Archangium violaceum: one gene and its partner. The protein of the gene in region 2 interacts with the protein of the main gene of each other region in a pairwise test. Links are inferred from orthologs where the notes say so. Each region holds a gene or a part of one and is shown on either strand. Other genes may lie near its edges.

Region 1 (15,519 bases), 1.3 Mb from region 2 along the record:
AAGCCCGGCTTCAACCAGCTGGCCCAAGCGGCGCTGACAGATCAGACGAAGTTCACGCTGGCCCGGGCCGCCAGGGCCATCATCCGGCACATCAGTGACTTCAATCTGAAACAGCGGGTGTGCAGCCAGTTCGCCACCCGCCTGCAGATTCCGGTCGAAGATCTCACCGGTGTCAGTACGGGGGACGCGACCTCGGATGACTGCCCTGCCAGCACCACCACCCTCGTTGGCGTCTGCGAGTCGATCAACCCATGAGGAACGCTGCCGTGCATTCCTGGATCCTGCCCTGCCTCCTCGGGGGCCTCACTCTCGCCGCGCCCACGTTCGCCCAGGACGATGACTCGCCCTACGCCTACCCGGACGACGAACAGCCCGAGGAGACGAGCTCCTCGCGCCGACGCCACGCCCAGGACGATGACTCGCCCTACGCCTACCCGGACGAGGAGCAGTCCGAGCAGAGGGACACGCCGCGCCGACGCCGCTCCCGCTCGGAGGACACGTCATCGGACTTCCGCCGGCTCGCCGAGGAGGAGGACGAGGAGAAGAAGTTCGAGCACCTGGCGCGCATGGATGACCCGAACACGGGCATCGCCTTCGAGGTGCTCGGCGGCGCGATGTTCCTGAGCAGCGCACGTGGGCAGCAGCTCGGGGACATCCTGCCGGCCATCGGTGGACGCTTCACCTGGGAGTACGGCCGGCTGCTGAACGTGGAGCCGCTGCGCGAGGCGCTCTGGTTCGACGTGCGCTACACGTACGCCGGGATGCGCGAGGGGACGCAGCTCATCGTGGGAGACACGCGGCTGCACTACGCCACGATCGCGCCGGCGTACGAGCTGACCTTCGGGGAGGGCTCGGACTATGGCGTCTACGCACAGGTGGGCGGAGGCATCGCGTACGAGCACACGACGCTGGAGATTGGCGGCAAGCTGACGCCGATGGACGAGATCAAGCCGCTCATCCAATACGGAGTGGGCCTGCGAGGCCGGACGAAGCTGTCGTCGGAGTCGAACGTGCGGCTGGCGTGGCGTGTGGAGCTGCTGCGCTTCCGGCGAGGCTACATGGACGACACGTTCCTGGGCGCGAGCCTGGGCACCGCGTTCTAATCAATCAATCCCCCCTCTCCCCTCGGGAGAGGGACGGGGTGAGGGTATCTCGCCCCCCGGGTTCCCCCCGTGAATGCCCCCTCTCCCCCTGGGAGAGGGCTGGGGTGAGGGTCAGCGAGCCTACGAGGCGCTCATGGCGGAGAAACGCGAGCGGCTCGCGAATCCCAGGTAGAGCGCCACGAGCAGCCCCACGCAGCACACCCCGGCCACATAGAAAGCGGGCCCCATCGGGCTCGTCTTCGTGAGCAGGGTGACGACCATGGGCGTGAGCCCGCCGAAGATGGCGTAGGCCACGTTGTACGAGAACGAGATGCCCGAGAAGCGCACGGCCGGAGGGAAGGCGTGCACCATCACCGTGGGCACCACGCCGACCACGCCGACGCAGAAGCCCGCCATCGCGTACAGCGGAACGAGGTGCCCCGGAGACTGGCCCACGCCGGTGTAGAACACGTACGTCGCCACGAGCAGCGCGGCACAGCCGAGGGTCAGCGCCCGGACGACGCCCCAGCCATCCGCGAGCAGGCCGAAGCAGATACACCCCAGGGTGAGGCTCAGCGTGGCGACGCTGTTGGCCTCCAGCGCCTGGGCCGGCGCGATGCCGTAGAGCTTCTGCAGCAGATCCTGCGTCAGGAGGATCACCACCACGATGCCGGCGGTGAGCACCCAGGTGAGCAGCATGGACACCACCACCCCGGCGACATGGCCGCGCAGCACGGCCTTGAGCGGCAGTTCCTCCACCAGGGCCCGGCGCTTGCGCATCTCCTCGAACACCGGCGTCTCGGCCAACCAGCGGCGCAGGAACACGGCGAAGAAGCCGAACACGCCTCCCACCAGGAAGGGCACGCGCCACGCGAACGCCAGCACCTCGTCCGGGGTGTAGATCTTGTTGATCGCGGTCGCCACGAGCGAGCCGAGCAGGATGCCGAACGTCAGCCCCGAGGTGAGCGTGCCGCAGGCGAAGCCGACGCGACGAGCCGGCACGTGCTCGGAGACGAAGACCCAGGCACCCGGCACCTCACCGCCCACGGCCGCGCCCTGGAGCATACGAAGCACCAGCAGCGCCAGGGGCGCTCCGTAACCCATGGTGGCGAAGGTGGGCAGCATGCCGATGAGGAGCGTCGGCACGGCCATCATGAACACGCTCAGCGCGAACATCCGCTTGCGGCCACTGCGGTCGCCGAAGTGCGCCATCACGATGCCGCCCAGGGGACGCGCCAGGTAGGCGACCGCGAACAGCCCATACGTCTGCAGCTGGCGCAGCCACTCCGCCGTGTCGGCCGGGAAGAACAGCTGGCCGATCGCCCGGGCGAAGAACACGAAGATGATGAAGTCGTAGAACTCGAGCGCGCCACCCAGCGCCGCCAGAGCGAGCGTCCTGGCGTCCTGTCCGGTGAGCGGTCGCTGTGCGTGAATCGGCTGGGTTTCTGGGATCGAAGGGGTTGGCACGGGGTGATCTCAACGTGAGCGGCGAGGTCGGGCAAGAGGAGGGATGAGGATCCCTCTTACCCACCGGGCCTCGTACCGGGGTGCAATCCGGCACCCGCGGGCAAGAAAAAGTTTTCCCCCCGCTGGCCGCCCCTTGCCTCTTTGTCGGACTCTCACCCGCCCAACCCCGCGAATCCACGAGTCACGCCGTTGGCACGCCCGCTGCTTTGAGTCGCCACGAAGGAAGGCGAGTCTGGTGGGGAGGCGGGGAAATGAAGGACGTATCGAAGCGACACCTGGATCCGGTCTGCGGCAAGCAATTGGAGGCGCCCGAGAGCCGTCCGTCCACGGAGTACAAGAAGCGTCGGTATTTCTTCTGCTCGGAGCGGTGCCGCACGGCGTTCGAGCGTCAGGCCGAGCGATTCCGCATGAACGACCTGGCCCGCGCGGGAGCGCTGCTGACGCCGGGACGGGTGCGCTGGGGCATTGCCTGAGCGGACTCAGGCCGCGACGCGCAGGTCCTTGAGCTTGAGGGACAGCCGCCGCTGCCCGCGGAAGGTGTCGAAGCCAGCCTGGAAGGCCAGGTCCACCGGACCCTCGGTGAGCGCCAGCCGGTCCGCCATGCCGAAGCCGATGGCGTCCACGGAGGGGGCGTCCACCAGGGCCAGCTTGAGGTGGCCGGCGCCTCCGGACTTGGGCGGCAGCACGCGCGGGCGAGCCACTTGATGGCGCAGCACCAGCACGGGCTCGGGGTTGCCCTGTCCGAAAGGCCCGAGCCGCTGCAGCGCCTCCACCGCGCGCTCGTCCAGCTCGTTCACGCGCACCACCGCGTCCACCTTGCAGCGGGGAATCAGATCCTCCGGCGTGAGCCGCTGCCGGGCGATGCGCTCGAAGGACTCACGCAGGGCGGGCAGGTGCTTCGCCTCCACGGTGAGGCCGGCGGCGTGCTTGTGCCCACCGAAGCGCGCGAGCAGGTCCGCGCAACCGCTGAGCGCGTCGTAGAGGTGGAAGCCCTCGATGCTGCGCGCCGAGCCCTTCCCTACCCCGTCCTTCACTCCGATCATGACGGTGGGCCGGTGGAAGCGCTCCACCACGCGCGAGGCCACGATTCCGATGACACCCGGGTGCCAGCCGTCCGCGTAGAGGACGAAGCCGCGCGCGTGCTCGGCCCGCTCCTGCGCCTGGGCGAGCGCCTCGGTGAGGATGCTGCTCTCGATGCCCTGCCGCTCGGCGTTGGCGCGATCCAGCACCTGCGCCAGCGAGCGCGCCGCGTCGAGTGACTCGGAGCACAACAGCTGAAGCCCCAGCGAGGCGTCATGCAGACGGCCCGCGGCGTTGATGCGAGGCCCCAGACGGAAGCCCACCTGCCCGGCGGTGACGGGGCTGTCCGCCTCGAGGCCGGCGACCTCCTTGAGCGCGCGCACGCCGTAGCGGCGGCCCGCGGAGAGCTCCTGCAGCCCATGGTGGACGAGGATGCGGTTGGCGCCCGTGAGGGGCACCACGTCCGCCACCGTGGCCATGGCCACCAGATCGAGCAGCGCCTTGAGGTTGGGCTCCTTGCGGGTGGCGAACCAGCCGTCCTCGCGCAGCTTCTTGCGCAGGCCCATGCAGAGGTTGAAGGCCACGCCGGCGGCGCACAGGTGCTTGGTGGGGTACTCGCAGCCGGGCTGGTGCGGGTTGAGCACCGCCACGGCCGGGGGCAGCGTGGGGGGCACCGTGTGGTGATCCACCACCACCACGTCCAGGCCCAGCTCCTTCGCCCGGGAGATCTCCGCCACGGAGGTGACGCCGCAGTCGAGTGTCACCAGGACCCGGGTCCCGTCCGAGGCGATCTTCTCCACCGCCTGGAGGTTGAGGCCGTAGCCCTCGTCCAACCGGTGGGGGATGTACGTGGCCGGCCTGGCGCCCAGCTCGCGCAGGAACAGGCACACGAGCGAGGTGGAGCACACGCCATCCACGTCGTAGTCGCCGTAGAGGGTGATGCGCTCCTTCTCGCGGATGGCGCGGAACAGCCGATCCACGGCGGCGGCCATGCCCTTCATCCGGAAGGGATCGGGGAGGTCCGCCAGCCGGTCCGACAGGAAGGCCGAGGCGGCCTCGGGGGTGCGCAGGCCCCGGTGCACGAGCACGCGCGCGGAGAGCGGATGCAGCCCCAGCTCAGCGGCCAGCGACGCTGCCTGCTCCTGGGGTACTTCCGGCATCAACCAACGCACGTTCGCCTCCCCTCCTGGGGTGCCCGCTCCGGGCACATGGGCCAACAAGAATACACCCCCAGTCTACCTCGGAAGTCTCTCCGAGGGAACCCGACCTGGGGCTCGCGCCTCCGTCCATGGAGCGGACGGGCGGACGAGCGCCTGTTGGATGCCTGCCCGGCCCCGGCGTTGCCAGGGATGCACAGCTTCGACTGCAAACCAGAGAACAAGGAGCTTGGCATGACTTCGAGGGGCATCCGGATGACGGCCCTGGCGCTCGGATTGGGGCTCGCGGGTAGCGCGATGGCACGAGGAGGGGACCCGAAGCAAGGAGATGTGAACGTCTTCCTGGGCGGCGGCATCGGTGGGTACACGGGAGACCTTGGAGGATTGTCCGCCACGGGTCCCACGTGGGGCGTCACCCTCAACCTCCAACCCTACAAGATGCTGGGCTTCGAGGTGGGCTACGACGGCTCGAAGAACGACGTGACGGACGATCGCTTCCGGTCCGCCGAGGCGCCCTCGCTCATGCGCCATGGGGCGACCAGCCTGGTGAAGCTATCGCCCCCCTTCATGGAGCGGGTGCGTCCCTTCGTGGGGGCGGGGCTGGGGGTGTCCTACGTGTACGTGCGGGGGGCGGGAAATGGCCCGTACAGCTCGGACCTGATGGAGGAGCTGCCGCTGGCGGCGGGGGTCGAGTTCAACAGCGGGGCACTGACGGCGGGCATCCGAGGGACCTACCGGGTGCTGGTGGACGACAACTTCGCGGACGCGGCGGTGCCGGGTGACGCGAGCGGCGGCATCCTGGGCACGAACCTCACGGTAGGAGGCCGATTTTAAGGGGGGGACGCCCCAGAAACACCGAAGGCCCTCGTCGCCGCGGATCCGCGGAGCACGAGGGCCTTCCGTGTATGCCCCCTCTCCCACTGGGAGAGGGCTGGGGTGAGAGTATGTACCCCTCTGTACCCCCACTGTGGCTCAGGCGACCTTGGGCTGCTCCATGCCGCCCTTCTTGGCCTCGCGAGCGGCGGCGCGCTCATCGAGCCAGATGGTGAGCGGGCTGGCGATGTACACGGACGAGTACGTGCCGACGATGATGCCCACGAGCATGGCCCAGGCGAAGTCGCGGATCTCACCGACGCCGAAGATGATGAGACCGACGAGGGAGAGGGCCGTGGTGCCCGAGGTGAGGATGGTGCGAGCCAGGGTGTCGTTGACGGCGATGTTGATGACCTCGGCCAGCGGCTTGCCCTTGTACTTGCCCATGTCCTCGCGGATGCGGTCGTAGACCACGATGGTGTCGTTGACCGAGTAACCCACGACGGTGAGCAGCGCGGCGATGGCGGTGAGGCTGAACTCGGCGCGGCTGAACAGGTAGAAGCCGGCCACCATCACGACGTCGTGGAGCATGGCGAGCAGCGCGCCGGGGCCGAACTTGAAGTCGAACCGGAACGCCACGTACACGAGGATGGCCATCATGGAGTACAGCAGGGCCATGACGCCGCGGTTGCGCAGCTGCTTGCCGACCTGCGGACCCACGTACTCGGTGCGGCGCATCTCGAAGTCCGGCTTGTCCTGCTGCACGCCCGACATCAGCGCGCTGCGGATCCGGTCCGCCATGCCGCTGGCGACGACCTGGTAGTCGAAGCCACCGGCCTGCGCCTGACCCAGCTCGCGCACCTCTTCCACGCCCGTGCCGGCCCCTTCCACCGCCGCGCGGACCTGCTCGGCGTCGAGGGGCTGCGCGGAGCGGAAGTTGATGATGCCGTTGGCCAGGTCCGAGCGGACGTTCTTCGGGTCCACCGGGCCCAGGGCCTGGAGGGCCGAGGCCGCCTTGCCGGCGCTCTCCTCGGTGAGCTGGGTCACGCCACCCAGGCGCAGCAGGAACGAGTTCTCGTCCGCCGAGCCGATGCTCTGCACGGCGACGTCGTGCAGCCCGCCGGACTCGGCGCGCTTGCGGACTTCCGCCGCGGAGATGGGGTGGTCGAACTTCACCTCCACCACCGTACCGCCGGCGAAGTCCACGCCGAGGTTGAAGCCCCACACGGCGATGCCGATCAGGATGATCAGGTTGATCGCCGTGGAGATGAAGAGCGCCGGCTTGCGCTTGCCGATGAAGTCGATGTTCGTCTTGTTCTTGAGCAGTTGCATGTCTGCTGAACCTCGAGGCCTTGCTAGACGGACACCGTCTGGGCGTTACGACCGTGGACGAAGTAGGTCATGATGACGCGCGTCACGAGGATGGACGTGAAGAGCGACGCCAGCAGGCCGATGATGAGCGTGGTGGCGAAACCGCGCACCGGACCCGTGCCCGTGAAGAAGAGGATGAAGCCGGCGATGAGCGCGGTGACGTGCGCGTCGAAGATGGTCCAGAAGGCACGATCGTAGCCCTGGTCCACCGCGGCGCGAGCCGTCTTGCCGTGGCTGAGCTCCTCGCGGATGCGCTCGTTGATGAGCACGTTGGCATCCACCGCGATACCGAGCGTCAGCACGAAGCCGGCGATGCCCGGCAGGGTGAGCGTGGCGTTGAAGAGCGCCAGGCCACCGAGGATGAGCAGGCCATTGAGCAGCAGCGCCACGTCCGCGATGAGGCCGGCGGACCTGTAGTAGAGGGCCATGAAGACGATGACGCAGAGCACGCCCACGCCCGCGGCCAGGCCGCCCTTGCGGATGAGCTCGTCGCCCAGCGAGGCGCCCACCTGGCGGATCTCACCGGTGGTCACCGGCGCCGGCAGCGCGCCCGCCTTGAGGGCCAGCGCCAGCGTCTGCGCGTCGGACAGCCACTCCTGGAGGGGACGGCCACCCGAGCGGCCCATGGTGATGCGCGCCCGGCCACCACCGATGCGCTCGTTGATGCGCGGCGCCGACTGCACGTAGTCGTCCAGGACGATGGCCATGCGGCGGCCCACCCCCTTCTCGGTGAGCTGCTCGAACTCACGCGCGCCAGCCGCGTCGAAGCTGACGTTCACCTCCGGCTCGTTGAGCTGGCTGAGCGAAGCGTCCGCGCCCGTCAGGCTCTCGCCCGTCAGCGGCACGTCCTTCTCCACCAGGTAGGTGCGGTAGCTGTCGCACACGCCCTTTTTCGTCGCGCTGGGGATGCACTCCATCAGCACCTCGCGGTCCTGGGGCGTCTTGTCCTTCAGGTACGCCAGCAGCGCCTCGCGGTTGGGGCCCTGCAGCTGGGGGAAGCCCTCGGCGGTGGTCAGCGTGATGTTGCTGCCCTCCGGCGGCGGGGACTCCTGGAAGGTCTTCCCGAAGAAGTCCGTGGTGTCGTCCACCATGCGGAACTCGAGCTGCGCCGTGGTGCCCACCAGCTCCTTGGCCTGCTCGGGATCATTGCGGCCCGGCAGGGAGATCTGGATGGCGTCGGTGCCCAGCTTGCGCACGTCCACCTCGGCCACGCCCCACTTGTCGATGCGGCGGCGGATGACGAGCATCGCCTGGTCCACCGACTCCTCGCGGAAGAGGTTCACCTGGCCCTCGTCCGGCGCCAGCACCAGCTTGTTGCCGTCACGCGACACCCGGACGAAGTCGGTGAAGGTGGCGAGCACCTCCTTCTCGATCGCGTCCATGGTGGCCGGATCCTGCGCCGTCAGCGTGAGCTGGAGCGCCTCGGCGTCCGTGTCCACGGTCACCTGGCCCAGCTGCTTGTCGTTGATGTAGCGGGCGATCTGATCCCCCCGGCGCTCGGTCCGCTTCTGCAGCGCCGTCTTGGTGTCCACCCGCATCACCATGTGGATGCCACCCTGCAGGTCCAGCCCCAGGTTGATGCGGTACTTCGCCGGGGGCGCCCACGCGGGCAGCTTCTCCTCGAGCAGGGCCAGGTTGTTGCGCTGGCTCTTGTCGAGCACGAACAGGGAATAATAGGAGGGAATGAGGCACCAGATGGTCAGCAGCGTCACGCCGATGATCAGGCCCAGCCTCCAGTACCAGCCGCGGTCCATTACTTCTCCTCCTTCTTCTCGTCGGTCTTCGCGACCGAGGCCGGCGTCTCGCCAGGAGCGGCGTACCTGCCAGCCACGGAAGTCTTGAGCACGCGGATGCGCACTCCGTTGGACACCTCGAGCGTCACCTCTCGCTCGGCCACCACATGGATGCGTCCGATGAGGCCGCCCTGGGTGATGACCTCATCACCCTTCTTCAGGCTGGAGATCAGCTCGCGGTGCGCCTTGAGTTGCTTCTGCTGCGGCCGGATCATGATGAAGTACATGATCGCGAACAGGCCGATGATGAACACGATGTTCGTCCATCCGCCGGTTCCGCCCGCTGCCTGCGCCAGGATCAGAAAGCTGTCAGCCACAAACCGCCTCTTCGCTTGGAAAGGGTTCCGCCCGAGCCGCCGTCCACCCTCGGACAACGGATTAATCGGAAAGGGGGGCCTCTTAGCAGCAGGCGCACACCCCGGGCAAGTGAACGGCGAGGCGGCCCCGGCCTTTCCGTGACGTGTCATGCCCGCCCGCCCACCTCTCCCGGAGGCCTCGTCCGCCACTCTGGAGAGGCTCCGGCGGACCCCGGGAACCGGCCGTTTGGATGGCCGCCAGGGCTACTTCGACCTCGTGCGCTCGGCCTCCTGGGCCCGGGCCTTCTCGCGGAAGTCACGGGCGAACGAGGCGTACCGGTCCTCGGAGATGGCCTGGCGCACCTGCTTCATGAGACCCAGGAAGTAGTGGAGGTTGTGCAGGGTGTTGAGCCGCATGGCGAGGATTTCCCCCGCCACGAACAGGTGACGCAGGTAGGCCCGGCTGAAGTTGCGGCAGGTGTAGCAGGAGCAGGCCGGATCCGCGGGCCGGTCATCCTTGGCGTACGTGGCATTGCGGATGGTGACCTTGCCCTCCGAGGTGAAGAGCAGGCCGTTGCGCGCGCAACGGGTGGGCAGCACGCAGTCGAACATGTCCACCCCGTGCTCCACGCAGGTGACCAGGTCCACGGGCGTCCCCACCCCCATCAGGTAGCGCGGCTTGTCCCGGGGGAGCAGCGGAGCGGAGAAGGCCACGCCCTCGTGCATGGCCTCGGGGGTCTCCCCCACCGAGAAGCCTCCGAGCGCGTACCCCGGCAGGTCCACCGCGCACACCTGCTCGGCGTGGGCCTTGCGCAGATCCTTGTTCAGGCCCCCCTGGACGATGCCGAAGAGCGAGGAGCGCTCGCGGCTCCAGGCCTTCACGCACCGGTGCAGCCAGCGCGTGGTGCGCGCCAGGGACTTCTCCATGTAGGCCCGGTCCTCGGTGGAGGGCGGGCACTCGTCGAAGGCCATGATGATGTCCGCGCCGAGCGTCTCCTGAATCTCGATGGAGCGCTCGGGGGACAGGAGGATGTGCCGACCGTCCAGGTGGGATTGGAAGGCCGCGCCCTCCTCGGTGATCTTCCGCTTCTCGGCGAGGCTGAAGACCTGGAAGCCCCCACTGTCGGTGAGCATGGGGCGGTCCCAGGAGATGAAGCGGTGCAGGCCGCCCATCTCCCCCACCAGGTCGTCTCCGGGGCGGAGCATCAGGTGGTAGGTGTTGCCGAGGATGATTTGAGCATCGAGCGTCAGCAGCTCATCCGGCCCCACGCCCTTGACGCTGCCCACGGTGCCCACGGGCATGAAGATGGGCGTCTCCACAAGGCCATGGGGGGTGTGCAGCCGCCCCCGGCGCGCGCGCGTGCCCGAGGCGTCCTCGTGCAGCAGCTCGTAGCGCACCAGGCTCGGTGGAACCCGGGTATCACCCTTCTCCTTGCGCGGCTCTCCCATTGCGTCGTGTCTCCTACTCCGTCACCAACATCGCGTCGCCGTACGAGAAGAACCGGTAGCCGGCGGCGACCGCCTCCCGGTAGGCCGCCAGGGTGCGCTCCCGGCCGAGCAGCGCGCTCACCAGCACCACCAGCGTCGAGCGCGGGAGGTGGAAGTTGGTGAGCAGCACGTCCACCTGCCGGAAGGTGAAACCGGGGCGGATGAACATCGTCGTCTCCCCCGGCCCGGCGCGCAGCGCGCCCGTGTCCGGGTCCGTGGCCGACTCCAGGGTGCGCACCACGGTGGTACCCACCGCCACCACCCGGCGGCCCTCGGCCTTCGCGGCGTTCACCGCCCGGGCGGTGGCCTCGGGGACGAAGTAGCGCTCCGGGTGCATGTGGTGCTTCTCGAGGTTCTCCTCCCGGACGGGGAGGAAGGTGCCGGGCCCCACGTCCAGCGTCACCTCGACGCGGTGGATGCCCCGGGCCGCGAGCGCCGCGAAGGTGGCCTCGGTGAAGTGCAGCCCCGCCGTGGGCGCCGCCACCGCGCCCGAGGCCCGCGCGTACACCGTCTGGTAACGCTCGGCGTCGGAGGCCTCGGGAGGGCGGGTGATGTAGGGCGGCAGAGGCAGGCGGCCGGCCTTCTCCAGCACCTCGGCGAGCGACGTGCCCGGCGCGGCGTGGAAGCGCACCCGGTACTCGCCGCCCCCGAGCGCCTCCAGCACCTCGGCATCCAGTCCTCCGGGGAAGGAGATGCGCGCCCCGGGCTTGAGGCCCTTGGAGGCCTGGCCGAGGCAGATCCACTCGAGGGCCTCGGCGGCGCCTCCGAGTGCCTGGGAGGTGAGCGTGGGGGCCGACGGGCGGACGACGAGCAGTTCCACACGGCCGCCGGTGCCGGCCTTGGAGCCGAGGAGCCGTGCGGGGATGACGCGGGCGTCGTTGACGACGAGCAGGTCGCCCTCGCGCAGCAGCCCGGGCAGCTCGGAGAAGTGGCGGTGGGCCCACGCACCCGAAGCGCGGCTCACCACCATGAGGCGGGAGGCATCCCGGGTGGAGAGGGGCGCCTGGGCGATCTGCGCCTCGGGCAGTTCGAAGTCGTAATCGGAGAGCAGTGACGACACGGGAGGAGGCGCTTCTAACAGCCCGGGCGCCTCGACGAAACGGGATGTATCAGTAGAGATGCTGCAGCTCGGTCCCCGGGTAGTAGTGCAGGAGGATGTCCCGGTAGGAGAGCCCCTCGTCCGCGAGCGCCTTGGCGCCCCACTGGCACAGGCCGGCGCCGTGGCCGTAGCCACGGCCATTGAAGTGCCAGCCACCGGAAGTGTGCTCCACGTCGAACTCCAGGCTCTTGAGCTTCGTGTAGCCGAGCTTGCGCCGGAGGGTCGCCCCATCGAGCGAGGCGCCGCTGGAGGTGACCACCCGGTTCACCCGGTGGGTGCTGGTGCGGGAGGTGACGCGGAAGCCCTCGGTGGACTGGCCCAGGGCGGAGCGCAGCTCGGAGTCGGAGAGGGTGGCGCTCCAGCGGCTGGCGGGCAGACGGCCACACGGGCAGTCCACGGCCCGCAGATAGGGGAGCGCGCGCCCGAGGGCATTCTGGCCGGTCTCGGTCCGGCCGCCGCAGGAGGCATGGAAGTAGGCCTCGATGGGGGCGAGCTCGTAGGTGAGCACCTCTCCCCGGGTGGCCTCCACGGCGGAGCGGGTGCGCGCGTCCTCGCGATTGACGCCACCGTAGACCTGGTGGAGCACGCTGCTGCCCATGTGGAAGGGGCTGCCGTAGGTCTCGAGCTTCTTCTGGAGGGCGTAGGTGCGGGCGGCCACGGCCTGGGCCTTGAGGGCCTCGAGGGGGAAGGACACGGGCATCTCGCTGCCGAGCACGGCGGCCAGGTAGTCCTCGAGCGGGATGACGTTGATGAGCTGGAGTCCGCCCTTGTAGATGCGCACGACGACGTCGCCACGAACCTCCATGTCACCCGCGCGCAGGGGTGAGGAGCCGGGCACCCCCGCGTCCTGCGCGTCCAGGCCGGCGCGGAAACGCACCGAGTTACCGATGACGGGGGCCCCGTTGAGCTCCAGGCGCGAGCCCTTGCGCCGGACGACGACGCTGTCCTGGTCGAGTGGGGAGAAGCGGGCATCCTCGGTATCGGAGCCGAAGGACAGACCCTTCCCACTCACACGCACCTCGCTCTGGGCGTCGCCCATGGCGATGCGCATGGTCTCCACGGCGAGCGCGCGGAGGGGCGCGAGCAGGAGCAGCAGCAGTGCGACAGGACGCAACATGCCGGTCAGTGTAGGGGGCGGTGCACGAGGCTCAAGAAATCGGCCGGCGGATGACGGAGAATGCCGCCCCCGTGTCCCCTGCCCCCGACGCCTCCCGCCTCTCCTCGACCGCCGAGCTCCGCGCGGCGCTCCGAGCGCTGCCGTACCGCACCTCCGCCTTCCTCGTGACGCGGCTGGTGCAGAACCGCTCGCAGGAGGACAGCGCGACCTTCTACGGCATCTCGAAGGAGGCGTTCTCGGTCCACCTGCTGAGGGCCGGCCTGGCCCTGACGAAGGAGGCGGCCCTCCCCTGCCGGCAGCCGGAGAACGACACGGAGGAGGACGTCTGGGCGCGGGCACTCGCCGAGGCGCTGGAGCGTGAGACGGCGGCGGTGCCGCCCGCGCTGGCGGGGACGGTGGCGCTGTGCCGGCGACTGCGCGAACTGGGCCCGGAGGTAGCGGCGGCGCTCGAGGCGGCCGAGCACGAGGAGGAGGACTCTCCGAAGCGCCAACGGGAAGACTGGCTGAGGAAGCTGGCGGTGCTGGCCCTGTTGGGACTGACGGCATACCTGTACTGCAATCGCCCCGAGGAGCGCCCTCCACCTGTCCAACCGCGGTCCATCGAACGCTGAGGCCCTGGACGGAGCGGGCGGCCGACGCATAAGGGAGACGCATGCGCGCTGCGAGCCTTGCCCTGCTGACGCTGGCCCTCGTGGGATGTCCCAAGCAGGTGGATACCCGGGTGGCCGGCTCGGACGATGACCAGCTCACCACCTACGAGGCGCGGCTCGAGGAGCTACGAGCCCGAAGCGCCTCCGCGGGAGACATGTCCTGTTCGGACCGGTGCACCCTCTCCACCCAGACGTGCGGCGTGGCGGAAGACCTCTGCGACGTGGTGACGGACCATCCGGACCGGACGGATCTCCCGCGGCGGTGCGTTCGGGCGAGGGAGTCCTGCGCGGAAACGACGGACAGCTGCACGCGTTGCCGGGATCGCTGAACCCATCTCCCTCTCCCGCTGGGAGAGGGTCGGGGTGAGGGTATCGGCTCCTGGGTTCTTCCCACGAGATTACCCACGGGTCCCCAACCTCCCATACGATGGGGAGGCCCACCAGGCCCACCCAGGAGCCTCCATGTCCCGCCGTCTCTCCATCCTGCTGTTCTCGAGCTGGCTCACCGTGCCGGGCCTCGTGCTCGCCGAGGATCTCACGCCCGAGCAGCTCGCCCGAATCCGGCGCGACGAGAAGGCCGCGGAGGCGAAGGTGAACGCGGCGCACGGCAACAAGAAGCCGTCGGAGATGACCAACGCCGAGCGGCGGCAGATGATCCGCGAGCAGCAGGAAGCCCTCCAGGAAGTGATGGAGAAGAATGGGGTGTCGCGGAAGGACTACGCGCGGCAGACGGCCCGGATGGGGCCGAAGCAGAACGCGGAGGTAGATGCCGCGGAGAAGGAACTGGAGGCGAAGGAGAAGGCCGCGGCCTCGAAGGCCCATGGGCCCGGGGAGATCCAGGTCCAGCAGGGGTTCAGCGACGAGAATCCGGTGACACTGGAGGAGCAGGAGGGCTCACTGCCCGCGGTGGAGCACGGCCTGCCCTCTGGAGAGGAAACCCCGGCCAAATAGGCGCAGGGTCCGTCCGAGGAGAAGTAACCCCCCTCCCCTACCCCCAACGCTTCTGCTGCCACACGGAGTCGTAGGGGCAGGAGCAGTCGGTCTCCTCGGGCTCGGGGTAGTCGTAGCGCTCGCCCTTGTAGTTGCGGAATACGGTCTTCTGCTCACCGCGCTCGAGCACGTAATCGGGCTGGAGCGTCACCTTGCCGCCGCCGCCGGGCAGGTCCACGGCGAGGTGGGGCACGGCGAGCCCGGTGGTGTGACCGCGCAACTGCTGGAGGATCTCCATGCCCTTGGAAATGGGGGTGCGCAGGTGCTCGCAGCCCTCGGCCACGTCCATCTGGTGGAGGTAGTACGGGCGGACGCGGATGCGCAGGAGGGCGTGGGAGAGCTCCTTGATGATGCGGGCATCCGAGTTGAGCCGCCGCATGAGCACGGCCTGGTTTTCCACGGGGACGCCGTGGTCCACGAGCCGCTCGCAGGCCTCGCGGGCCTCGGGGGTCACTTCCTTCGGGTGGTTGAAGTGGGTGACGACGTAGAGGGGGGCGTAGCGGCGCAGGAGACGGGCCAGCGAGTCGGTGACGCGCATGGGCAGACACACGGGCACGCGGGTCCCGATGCGCACCATCTCCACGTGGGGGATGTCGTACAGGGGCGCGAGCAGCTCCTCCAGCCGCTCCTCGGAGAGGAGGAACGGATCCCCACCGGAGATGAGCACGTCGCGCACCTCGGGGTGGCGGCGGATGTACTCGATGCCGCGGCGCATCTGCTCCTTGGAGAGCTCGGCCTCACCGCCCTTGGTGATACGGCGGCGGGTGCAGTGGCGGCAGTAGACGGAGCACGTGTCGAGCGCGAGGAAGAGCACGCGGTCCGGGTACTTGTGGACGATGGCCTCCTCGGGCCGGGTCTTGTCCTCGCCGAGCGGATCCGCGAGCTCACCGGGGCGGATGCGGGCCTCGGCGCGCACGGGAATGGACTGCATCCGGATGGGACAGAGCGGATGGTCCCGGTCGATGAGGGACAGGTAATACGGGCTGATGCCGATGCGGAACAGGGACGAGGTCTCCTGCACGCCGGCGCGCTCATCGGGCGTGAGGGGGACGAACTTCTCCAGCTGCGCGAGGTTGCGCACGGCATGGCGCTGGTGCCAGCGCCAGTCGGACCACTCGGCGTCGGTGGCCTCGGGAAAGAGGGCCCGGCGCCCGGCCTCGGAAGCCGGACGCGAGG
Region 2 (3,559 bases):
TGTTCCACCAGGTGGAGGGCCTGCTGGTGGACAAGGACGTCAGCTTCGCCGAACTCAAGGGCACCCTGGACGCCTTCGTGAAGGCCTTCTTCGGCTCGGACACGCGCACGCGCTTCCGCCCGTCCTTCTTCCCCTTCACCGAGCCCTCGGCCGAGGTGGACATCTCCTGCACCTCGTGCGGCGGCAAGGGCTGCCGCGTGTGCAAGCAGACCGGCTGGTTGGAGGTGCTCGGCAGCGGCATGGTGCACCCCAACGTCTTCAAGTACAGCGGTTACGACTCCACCCAGGTCACCGGGTACGCGTTCGGCATGGGCGTGGAGCGCATCGCCATGCTGCGCTACCGCATCGATGACCTGCGGATGATGTTCGAGAACGACGCGCGCTTCCTGGAGCAGTTCTGATGAAGATCTCGGTCAAGTGGCTCGGAGACTACGTGGCGCTGCCGGCCAGTGTGGAGGAGCTGGCACGCAAGCTGACCGCCGTGGGTCTGGAGATTGAAGGCCTCGAGCGCCCCGGCGAGGGGCTGCGCGGCGTGGTGGTGGCGCAGATCAAGGAGTCCGTGCAGCACCCCAACGCGGACAAGCTGTCCGTCACCAAGGTGGACCTGGGTGGCCCGGAGCCGCTCCAGATCGTCTGCGGCGCCAAGAACTTCAAGGTCGGCGACAAGGTGCCGCTGGCCACCATCGGCACGAAGCTGCCCAATGGCGTGGAGATCAAGCAGGCGCCCCTGCGCGGCGTGGACAGCTTCGGCATGCTCTGCTCGGCCAAGGAGCTGGGCCTGTCCGAGGAGTCCTCCGGCCTGCTCATCCTCCCGCAGGACCTGAAGCCCGGCACGCCCATCGCCGAGGCGCTCGGGTTGGATGACGTGGTGCTGGAGGTGAACGTCACCCCCAACCGGCCGGATGCCCTGTCGCACCTGGGCGTGGCCCGGGAGGTGGCGGTGGCCACCGGGGGCACCCTGCGTCCGCCCCAGCCGAAGCTCGCCGAGTCCGGCTCCACCACCTCCGAGAAGGTGAAGGTGCGCATCGAGGACGCGGCGCGCTGCCCGCGCTACGCGGCCCGCGTCGTGGAGAACGTGAAGATCGGTCCCTCGCCCCAGTGGCTGCAGGATCGGCTCAAGGCCTGTGGCGTGCGCCCCATCAGCAACGTGGTGGACGTCACCAACTTCGTCCTCCTCGAGTACGGCCAGCCGCTGCACGCCTTCGACCTGGACAAGGTCTCGGGCCAGGAGATCATCGTCCGCACCGCGAAGCCGGGCGAGAAGATGACCACGCTCGACGGCAAGGAGCGGGCGCTGGAGCCCGAGGATCTGCTCATCTGCGACCGTGACCGGGCCCAGGCCCTGGCCGGCGTGATGGGCGGCGCGGACAGCGAGGTGAGCGCGGGCACGACGCGCGTGGTGATCGAGTCCGCCCACTTCCAGCCCTCGAGCATCCGCCGCTCGTCCAAGCGCCATGGCCTGCACACCGAGGCCTCGCACCGCTTCGAGCGCGGCGCGGACCTCGACGCCGTCATCCCCGCGGTGGATCGCGCCGCGGCCCTCATCGCCGAGCTGGCGGGGGGCACGGTGGCTCCGGGCCGGGTGGACGTGTACCCGCAGCCCCAGACGCAGCGCCGGGTGACGCTGCGCTACGGCCGCGTGGAGAAGGTGCTGGGCGTGGCCATCCCCGAGTCCGAGTGCCGGCGCATCCTCGGTACCCTGGGCTTCAAGTCGGTGGAGGAGGGGAGTGGGCAGACCACCTTCGAGGTGCCTCGGGCTCGCGTGGACGTGGAGCGCGAGGAGGACCTCATGGAGGAGTTGGCCCGCGTCTACGGCTACGACAACATCCCCGCCCGGTTGCCGCGTGGCATCGCCGAGCTGGGTCCCGAGCCGGCCGCCGCCGAGGCCGAGCGTCGCGCCCGCCAGGCCCTGGCCGGCCTGGGCCTGAGTGAGGTGGTGAACTACTCCTTCGTTCCGCCGCGCACGCTGGAGGTGCTGGGAGGGACGGAGAAGCCGGTGGCGCTGCTCAACCCGCTCAGCATGGAGCAGTCGGTGATGCGCACCAGCCTGTTGCCGGGCCTGCTGGAGAACCTCTCCCGCAGCGTGCGTCATCAGGTGGACACCGTCGCCGTGTACGAGATGGGTCGGGCCTACTTCCGGGATCCGGAGGGTGGCCGGGGCCAGCGTCCGGCCGCGCGCGAGGTACCCCGGCTCGCGGGCCTCGTGTGGGGTCTGCGCGGTGGGCGGACCTGGACCCAGAAGGAGGCCCGGGCGGACTTCTATGACGCCAAGGGCGCCCTGGAGGCCGTGCTGCACGCACTCCATGTGGAAGGCGTCCGCTTCGTCGCCTCCGAGGCTCCGTCCTACCACCCCCGCGCCTGCGCCCGGGTGGAGCTGTCCGACGGCACGGTGCTGGGCTACGTGGGCGAGCTGCACCCTCGCGTGAGCAAGGCCCTGGAGCTGCCTCGGGACGTCTTCGCCTTCGAGGTGGACACGGCGCCCCTGTACTCGGCCGCCCGGCTGGTTCCCGCCTGGGGAGGGCTGCCTCGCTTCCCCGCCGTGCTCCGGGACCTGGCCGTGGTGGTGCCCCTGGAGCTCCAGAACGACGAGGTCCGCCGCGTCATCCTGGAGGTCGGTGGCCCCCTGGTGGAGGACGCCCTCATCTTCGACGTCTACACCGGCAAGCCCATCCCCGAGGGAAGCAAGAACCTGGCCTACGCCATCCGCTACCGCTCGCCCGAGCGCACCCTCACCGACGCGGAAGTGAGCGCCGCCCACCAGCGCATCATCTCCGAGGTCAACCAGCGACTGGGCGGAGCCCTCCGGACCTGAGTGAGAGGCTCCAAGGGGAAAACCTGAGTGAAACCGGTGGGTTGACAGCTGTCAGGGAAGGCTGTCACAGTCCGCCGGGTTCACCGCAGAGAGGGGCGCGAAGGTACTCGCATGACCAAGGCGGACATCATCGAAGGGGTCTACGAGAAGGTCGGCTTCTCCAAGAAGGAGTCGGCGGAGATCGTCGAGCTCGTCTTCGACACCTTCAAGGAAACGCTCGAGCGCGGGGACAAGATCAAGATCTCGGGGTTCGGCAACTTCCAGGTGCGCCAGAAGAAGGCGCGCGTGGGCCGCAATCCGCAGACCGGCAAGGAGATCGAGATCTCGGCGCGTCGGGTGCTGACCTTCCGGCCGAGCGCGGTGCTGAAGGCCGCGCTCAACGGCGAGCAGATTCCGGAGAACCACTCCGAGCTGGATGCCGCGGAGGAGGCCGCCGCCGACGCGGCCGAGGCCGCGGGTCTGGATCCCGAGGATCTGGACGAGGAGCTGGAGGAGCTCCCGGAGTACAAGGCTTCCGTGGGCGGAATGAAGGCGAAGGCCGAATGAGTTTTTGAAGGGCTGCTCGATCTCGTACTTGACCCATGGGGCAGGTGAAGGCATAAGGCAGCCCATCTCGCCGACGCCGGCGGGACACACATCGGGGCGTAGCGCAGCCTGGTAGCGCACTTGCTTGGGGTGCAAGTGGTCGCTGGTTCAAATCCAGTCGCCCCGACCATCGAAGGCCCTGGAGTTTCACTTTGCGGTGGA

What was found.
Region 1: the proteins of pheT (region 2) and secD interact in binary tests that used the Escherichia coli proteins (3 or more experiments, as listed by UniProt). The link is inferred for Archangium violaceum from one-to-one orthologs.

What each region holds. Positions count from the first base shown.
Region 1 is NZ_CP069338.1:8,194,904-8,210,422, reverse strand. What follows is about bases 6,280-9,279. They hold secD (protein translocase subunit SecD), read right to left. Parts: upstream 8,665-9,279; coding sequence 6,895-8,664; downstream 6,280-6,894. Other genes in these bases: tgt (tRNA guanosine(34) transglycosylase Tgt), read right to left, coding at 9,264-9,279; yajC (preprotein translocase subunit YajC), read right to left, coding at 8,664-9,020; secF (protein translocase subunit SecF), read right to left, coding at 6,280-6,871. Outside these bases: JQX13_RS35155 (hypothetical protein), read left to right, coding at 1-255; JQX13_RS35150 (hypothetical protein), read left to right, coding at 267-1,103; JQX13_RS35145 (MFS transporter), read right to left, coding at 1,224-2,549; JQX13_RS35140 (YHS domain-containing protein), read left to right, coding at 2,801-3,022; single-stranded-DNA-specific exonuclease RecJ, read right to left, coding at 3,029-4,741; JQX13_RS35130 (hypothetical protein), read left to right, coding at 4,961-5,560; more of secF, read right to left, coding at 5,699-6,279; more of tgt, read right to left, coding at 9,280-10,448; tRNA preQ1(34) S-adenosylmethionine ribosyltransferase-isomerase QueA, read right to left, coding at 10,462-11,547; JQX13_RS35100 (SpoIID/LytB domain-containing protein), read right to left, coding at 11,597-12,703; JQX13_RS35095 (hypothetical protein), read left to right, coding at 12,775-13,314; JQX13_RS35090 (hypothetical protein), read left to right, coding at 13,356-13,682; JQX13_RS35085 (hypothetical protein), read left to right, coding at 13,816-14,304; JQX13_RS35080 (KamA family radical SAM protein), read right to left, coding at 14,342-15,519. UniProt on the Escherichia coli protein: Part of the Sec protein translocase complex. Interacts with the SecYEG preprotein conducting channel. SecDF uses the proton motive force (PMF) to complete protein translocation after the ATP-dependent function of SecA.
Region 2 is NZ_CP069338.1:9,521,842-9,525,400, forward strand. What follows is about bases 1-3,106. They hold pheT (phenylalanine--tRNA ligase subunit beta), read left to right. Parts: upstream 1-400; coding sequence 401-2,812; downstream 2,813-3,106. Other genes in these bases: pheS (phenylalanine--tRNA ligase subunit alpha), read left to right, coding at 1-401; JQX13_RS56610 (integration host factor subunit alpha), read left to right, coding at 2,924-3,106. Outside these bases: more of JQX13_RS56610, read left to right, coding at 3,107-3,358.